DNA from 3 places in the Spirillospora sp. CA-128828 genome. Region 1 is predicted to be linked to each of the others. Evidence: riboswitches for the same ligand, from Rfam matches in the RefSeq annotation. Region 1 holds a riboswitch; each other region holds the start of a gene.

Region 1 (2,193 bases):
GCGGCCTCGGCCACGTCGGCATGTACATCGGCAACGGGCAGATGATCCACGCCCCGCACACCGGCGACGTCGTGAAGATCTCGTCCGTCGACGGCCACGGCAGTTACTACGGCGCCGGGCGTCCCTGACGCCCCACCGTGGCCCCGCACGGGGCTTCCATCAACAACGGACCGGGCTTGACCTGGTCCGTTGTTGATTTTGGGGGGGTTTGCCTTCTGTTGGGGCTTTGGTACCTTGTCACCACTCACGGCGCTCCCCATGCGCCATGGCCCCGCGGCGCCCACCAGGCGCTTCGGTCACACGCGGCGCATCCAGCGGCCGCGTGACGGCGGCGCGAGCCACGCGCCGCTCCCCCAGGACGGCGCGATCCACGTGCCGTTCCGCGGCACCGGAGAGTGCCGCGTGGGTCTGCACGCAGACCCATGGCCGGCCCGGCCCACCGTGCGCACGCCCACAGCGTGCATGGCGCTGAGAGCGCTGCCACGGCTTCACGGGTCAGGCCCCGGACGGACCCCGGGACGGGGACGCCGTCCGCACACAACACAGGCGCCGCTCTTTCGCACGCGGGAGACAGGTCCCGCGCCGGGCCCCATCTCGCCCCCAGGATCGCAGCGGCAGCGCCGAGTCCGCCTCAGCGCGGAACCGGGGACCCACATCGGCCGGAGTCCGGGGAACCTCCCTGGACGGGTGGTTCCGGCACCCGGGGTGAATCGGTGCGACTCTCCCGGCCCCGTTCCGGTGAGAGCCCGCCGTAGGGCTACTTCCACGCCCGAACCCGTCAGCTAACCCGGTAGGCGTCTGGAAGAAGCGAAGGAGTGAATTCCGCAGCGTTACCTGGGCGTGGCCGCCCATCGTGCGGCCACGCCCCACCACCCCCTGCGCTCCGCGGGCGCCCCCGCCCGCCGAGCCCCCCATCCGAACCGGCGTGCCCCGTGCACGTCACCGCCGAGTCCGCGGACCGTCCTGCGCGCATGCGCGGCGGGCGCGGAGCCGGGGACCCACTGTGTCCTTCTTCGGGGTGAATCGGCCTGCCCGCGGGCCGTAGGGCGCCTTCCATGCCCGAACCCGTCAGCTAACCCGGTAGGCGGCATGGAAGCCGAGGAGAACCCCCGTGCCAGGCACGCACCGCAAGAAGCTCCCGGGCAAGCACCGGAAGCCGAACTCCCTGTCCATCACGTGGCGGACGACCGGCGGCGTCATCGTCGGCGCCGCCGTGCTCGGCACCGCCGCCGCGACCGCGCAGGCGTCGGTCCTGCCGTTCGGTTCCGGCCCCGCCTCGTCCGCGGCGGCCGACCTGACCGCCGGGAAGAAGACGCACGGCGGCTCGTCCGAGAGCAGGTCCAAGGACGGGCCCAAGACGTCCCACGGCAAGGACCAGCCGAGGGGCCGGCCGAAGAAGCCGTCCGGGAGGTCGTCGAAGTCACGGCCCACCGCCGCGCAGGCCATCGAGCTCGCCCGGTCCCAGGTGGGCGTCGGAGAGGACGGCGGCGGCGAGACCAAGTTCCAGAAGTGGTACATGGGCACCTCCCGGGCGCAGCAGACGCTCGCGCGCGACGGCGGCTCCCTCAGCGGCTACAGCGACGCGAACTGGTGCGACATGTTCGTCTCCTGGGTCGGCGACCAGATCGGCTTCAGCGACCAGGTCGGCAGCGACGCCTGGACGATCGCGCACGCGCGCTGGTTCCAGGACCACGGCCGCTGGGGCACCGAGCCGAAGCCCGGCGCGATCGTCTTCTATGCCTGGGACGGCGGCAAGTCCGTCGACGACATCCGGCACGTCGGCATGGTGATCAAGAAGGTGGGCGACGGCACCATCGAGACCGTCGAGGGCAACACCGGCAACGCCGTCAAGATCAAGGAACGCCCGACCGGCGACGTCGTCGGCTACGGCTATCCCGACTACAAGCCGTGATGCCGCCTCCTCCCCCTCCGGCTGCATAGGATCGCGCCCATGAAGGACGGTCCCGGGCAGGACGGCTCTGTGCAGGACGCCCCCGTGCCGGACGACGCCGTGCCCGACGAAGCCGCGCCCGACGACGCCGTGCCCGACGACGCGGCGCCGGACGGCGCTGTGCTGGAGAACGCCGTTGCGGACGGTGGGCAGGACGGCCCCGTGACGCGGCGCAGGGTGCTCGCCCTGGGCGCGGGCGGGGCCGCCGTGCTGCTCGCCGGAGGCGCCGGCCTGCTCGGCTC
Region 2 (2,193 bases), 1.7 Mb from region 1:
ACGATCTCCAGCCCGTCCAGCAGCGCCTCGGTGCGCGGCCGGTCATGCGTCTCGACATATCCCACGACCACATCGGTGCCCCGCTCGCACCGCCGGCGCGCCTCCGAGAGCATCGCGTACGTCTTCCCGACACCGGGGGCGGCCCCCAGGTAGACGCGGAGCTGCCCCCTGGCCATGCTCCCCATCCTTCCAGCCCGAGCCCCCGCCCCTTCGGCGGCGTCTCACCGAGACAACCTCGGCCCGGCGGCCGCCGATCCCGTCTTGACGGACTCCATACGCCCGCGCCCTCACCTTTCACGGCTTCCATATGCGCGGCGAGGGCGGCATGGGAGAACGCCCGGCCGGGAGGCCCCGGCCGGGCGTGTCTCACCGTCTCCTCAGAGGTTCGTCGGCCGGTAGGCCTTGTACTCGCTGTCGGACGACACGCCGTAGTCGCGCGTGCGGTGGTCGGTGCCGTAGTGGCCACGCTGCTCGTACGCCCAGTAGGACGTGTGCTTGCTGTCGGTCCACTTCTCGAAGATGACCACGTGCCGGGTCGTGTTGGTCCCGAGCGCGTCCATCACGAGGTCGCCCTTCTTCAGCTCGGACATCTGGATGCGCTCGGTGTACCTCGATGACGTCAGCCCGACGGTGTTGAGGCCGGGCTTGGAAAGGCCCAGCGCCATTGAAACGAAGCCCGAGCAGTCCGTGCGGTATCCGTTGTGAGTGCTCGTCTGGCTGTAAGGGATCCTCTGGTCGGTGTGCGGGTGCCAGGTCTTGGCCCGGGCTATCACTTTGGAGCGGCTGCTCCCTGAATCATCCGTGGCCTTCGCGTCCGCGCGGCTGTCGCTCGATGCGTGTGCCGACTTCTTTGCGTGCGTCCGCTTCACGGGAAGCGTCGCCACGGCGGCGGTCACCTTGTCGCCGCCGTCCGAACCGGACGACAGGATCGACGCGTGCGCCGCCGTCGTCGCCGCCACGCCCACGAAGGCGAGGCCCACGAGGGCGCCGGTGGCGCTGGGGTTCAGACGCAGAGGTCTACGGCTCTTGCTGTGCTTGCCTTTCAAGGGGGACTCCTTCTTCCAAGCCGCCTACCGGGTTAGCTGACGGGTTCGGACGTGGAAGTCGCCCTACGGCCTGAGAACAGGCCGATTCACCCCAGTGCGGGACTGCCTGGAGTCCGGCACGCTGGGTCCCCGGCTCCGCGCGATGGCGGACTCGGCGTTTGCCGCTGCGATCCGTGGGCGCTGGGCCCGGCCACGGGACCTGTGTCCCGTGCGCGAAAGAGCGGCGCTGATGGTTATGGGTGCGCGGCCGCGTCGGGGCCGCGTGCTGGGAACACCTGCGGGCGCTCGCTCAGACCTGCACGCGTGGCGTGCGCATGGTCGGCCGGCGGTGCCGGATGAGGCGTTCGTGCCCCATGGGGCACATAACACGGAAGTGCCTGGCGAGCACCTTGATGGGACGACAAGCTACATGGACCACCAAAGGAAGGCAAACTCCCCCAAAATCACGAACCGCCCAGCTCAGCGCGTCGGTGTCCGGCCGAGCACCGGCCGAAGCATGATCGACATTTCCCGTCCGTCGCGGTAATGATCTTGTATAGATCGCCCCAAGGTGATCGTCCGACATCGACGGAGAGGGCATCCGATGGCGATTCCCAGGTCCGCGCACCGGCTTCCGCTGGCGGTGGCCGCGGCCGGCGCGACGACGCTCGGGCTGTTCGCGCCCGCGGCGGCGGCCGACGTCCGGTACGAGCCCGGTTCATCCGGCCTCGGCGACTCCTACTTCCCCGACCTCGGCAACGGCGGGTACGACGTCGAGCGGTACCACCTGAAGACCGCGTACGACCCCGCCACCGACCGGCTCACCGGCACGACCACCATCACGGCCACCGCCACCCAGAACCTGTCCCGGTTCAACCTCGACTTCTACAAGATGAACGTCCGGTCGGTGCGCGTGAACGGCCACAAGGCATCGTTCGAGCGCACGGGCGAGCGTGAACTGGAGATCACGCCGCGGAAGGGGCTGCGGAAGCTGAGGTCGTTCGGCGTGACCGTCCGGTACGACGGTGTGCCCCAGCCGCTGAGCGGCCCGGTCGTCTTCGACCTGCCGTACGGATTCCTGGCGACCAAGGACGGCGCCACGGTCATGGGCGAACCCAACGGGGCGTCCACCTGGTTCCCGGCCAACGACCATCCGACCGACAAGGCG
Region 3 (2,193 bases), 3.8 Mb from region 1:
TGGGCGGCCCGAAGGCAGCTCATCTAGCTGTGACACCCCCGACGCTCGCCAGGGGACGGGCGGGCGTCATTGGAGAACCAGGCGGCTCATCCGAATCCCGTCCGACCCCGCAGCGGCGGCGCCGGCAACCTGACAGGTAGGTCCCTGCAGGGGGCGTCGCCGCGGACGGCATTCGGGTCGGAGATCCTGGTCATCCGGGCGCTCAGGACGGACGTGCTCAGGACGGCGCACCCGGCCCCGGTCGCTCGGCATGGGCGGTCGAGACGATTGCACGCGTCCGGTGGAGGTCCGGGGGTCAGGCCACGCGCACGCCGCCGGCGAAGGGTCGCCCGGCCATCGGAGCGATCTTCACGACGTCGCCGGTCTGCGGCGCGTGCAGCATCTTGCCGTCGCCGACGTACATGCCCATGTGGTGGAGGTCGGAGTAGAAGAACACGAGGTCGCCCGGCTGGAGCTCGCTGCGCGACACGTGCGTGCCGGCGTTCCACTGGCTGCCGGTGTAGTGCGGCAGATTGATGCCGACCTGCTTGTAGGCCCACATCGTCAGGCCGGAGCAGTCGAAGGTGGTCGGCCCGGCGGCGCCCCACACGTACGGGCGGCCGATCTTGCCCATCGCGTACCGGAGCGCCTGCGCCGCCTTGCCGGTGCCGATGACGGGAAGCTTGGTGAGCTGGGTGGGGTCCTTGTCGACGAGCTTGCCGCGGACCTTCTCGTAGGTGTCGGTGACCTTCTTGCGCTGCGACTCCAGCTGCGTCCGCAGGTCCTTCACCTGCGAGGCGCGCGCCTCGGCGGACTTGCGCGCCCGCTGCGCGGACTGCATGGCCTGCATCAGGCCGAGTACCTGGGTGCTGTCCTGCTTGGCGAAGTAGTGGAGGGTGGCGGCCTGGTCGAGGATGGCCTGCGGGTCCTGCGAGGCGACGAAGGAGACCGTGGGGTCGGAGCCGCCCTGCATGTAGCTCGTCGCGGCGAGCGAGCCGACCTTCTGCCGGATCGCCTCCAGCGACTTCTCCTGCCGCTTGGCGTTCTCGGTGGCGACCTTGGCCGCGCGCTGCGACTGCGCGAGCTTGACCTTCAGCCCGTTGTACTGCTCGGTGAGCTGCTCCAGCTGGTCGGCGAGCTTGAGGGCCTTGGACCTGAGCTCCTTGGTGGACGGCTCGGGGTCGGCGTGCGCGACGGCGATCGTGTGCGGTGCGATCGCGTGGGGGGCCGCTGAAAGAACGATGAACGCGCCGGCCAGGGTGGCCGCGCGGCCGCGGAATCGTGAACGGGAAGCAGTCCGCGATCGCTCCACGAATTCTCCTCTCCTTGTCCGCCTACCGGGTTAGCTGACGGGTTCGGGCCGGAGGAGCCCGTCCGCGGGCGCGCGAATACTTCACACGCGGCTGCGGATTCACCCCTTTCGGTTCGGCGGCTCGGGGGCGATCCCCCGAACGTTCCGAAAGTGGGTCCCCGGCTCCCCGGGGCGCTGGTTGCGGCCCGTGGACTCGGCGGTTCGGCCTCGGTGCTGCGGTCGGCCGACGTCAGCGAAGGACACTAACGGAACCCGCATTGGATGCCAACCAGAACATGCGAAATTGCAGGTCGTGAGGATGCTGGACGACGGATGCGCCGGGTCCGTCCCGGCTGGTCCCGTGCTCCGGCTCACTCACCGCGCAATGCTGGTGCCTAGTTGCTTTTATCTAGTCACTCATGCGGTGCGGTCACGGGATGTGGGGGCGGGGCTTCGGTAAGTCGCGGGTGTTCGATAATCTCGTTTGTTTGTGGAAGTCGTGATCCGGCGTGCCCGTACCGCCGACGTCCAGGAGATCCGCAGGCTCGTCGACCTGTACGGGTCGGGACGACGCCTGCTGAAGAAGACGACGGTCAAGCTGTACGAGGACGTCCAGGAGTTCTGGGTCGCCGAGGACCTCCAGCACGGGGCGCCCGGGCGGGTCATCGGCTGCGGCGCCCTGCACATCATGTGGGAGGACCTGGCGGAGGTCCGCTCGGTCGCCGTGGACAAGGGCTGCGGCGGACGCGGAATCGGGCACCGGATCGTGACCCGCCTCCTGGAGACTGCACGGGAACTCGGTGTGCGAAGGGTGTTCTGCCTTACCTTCGAAGTGGAGTTCTTCGCCCGCCACGGCTTCCAGCCGATCCTGGGCACTCCGGTGGCGCCTGAGGTGTACGAGGAACTTCTCCGCTCCTACGACG

Evidence for each region. Region 1 has a riboswitch for cyclic di-AMP ahead of ACQPXG_RS15820 (CHAP domain-containing protein). Riboswitches for the same ligand answer to the same signal wherever they lie in the genome.
Region 2: linked by a shared signal. The riboswitch ahead of ACQPXG_RS07835 (NlpC/P60 family protein) and the one ahead of ACQPXG_RS15820 (CHAP domain-containing protein) in region 1 are both predicted to bind cyclic di-AMP.
Region 3: linked by a shared signal. The riboswitch ahead of ACQPXG_RS43095 (NlpC/P60 family protein) and the one ahead of ACQPXG_RS15820 (CHAP domain-containing protein) in region 1 are both predicted to bind cyclic di-AMP.

The regions. Positions count from the first base shown of each region.
Region 1 is NZ_CP191986.1:3,190,917-3,193,109, reverse strand. Features, by position in the region: gene ACQPXG_RS15825 (NlpC/P60 family protein) at 1-128, shown strand, start outside; cyclic di-AMP (ydaO/yuaA leader) riboswitch at 609-812, shown strand; cyclic di-AMP (ydaO/yuaA leader) riboswitch at 934-1,103, shown strand; gene ACQPXG_RS15820 (CHAP domain-containing protein) at 1,112-1,912, shown strand; gene ACQPXG_RS15815 (hypothetical protein) at 1,952-2,193, shown strand, end outside.
Region 2 is NZ_CP191986.1:1,529,709-1,531,901, forward strand. Features, by position in the region: gene ACQPXG_RS07830 (DUF4118 domain-containing protein) at 1-176, opposite strand, end outside; gene ACQPXG_RS07835 (NlpC/P60 family protein) at 378-1,046, opposite strand; cyclic di-AMP (ydaO/yuaA leader) riboswitch at 1,054-1,213, opposite strand; gene ACQPXG_RS07840 (M1 family metallopeptidase) at 1,630-2,193, shown strand, end outside.
Region 3 is NZ_CP191986.1:8,975,464-8,977,656, reverse strand. Features, by position in the region: gene ACQPXG_RS43100 (LuxR family transcriptional regulator) at 1-27, shown strand, start outside; gene ACQPXG_RS43095 (NlpC/P60 family protein) at 296-1,291, opposite strand; cyclic di-AMP (ydaO/yuaA leader) riboswitch at 1,295-1,500, opposite strand; gene ACQPXG_RS43090 (amino-acid N-acetyltransferase) at 1,761-2,193, shown strand, end outside.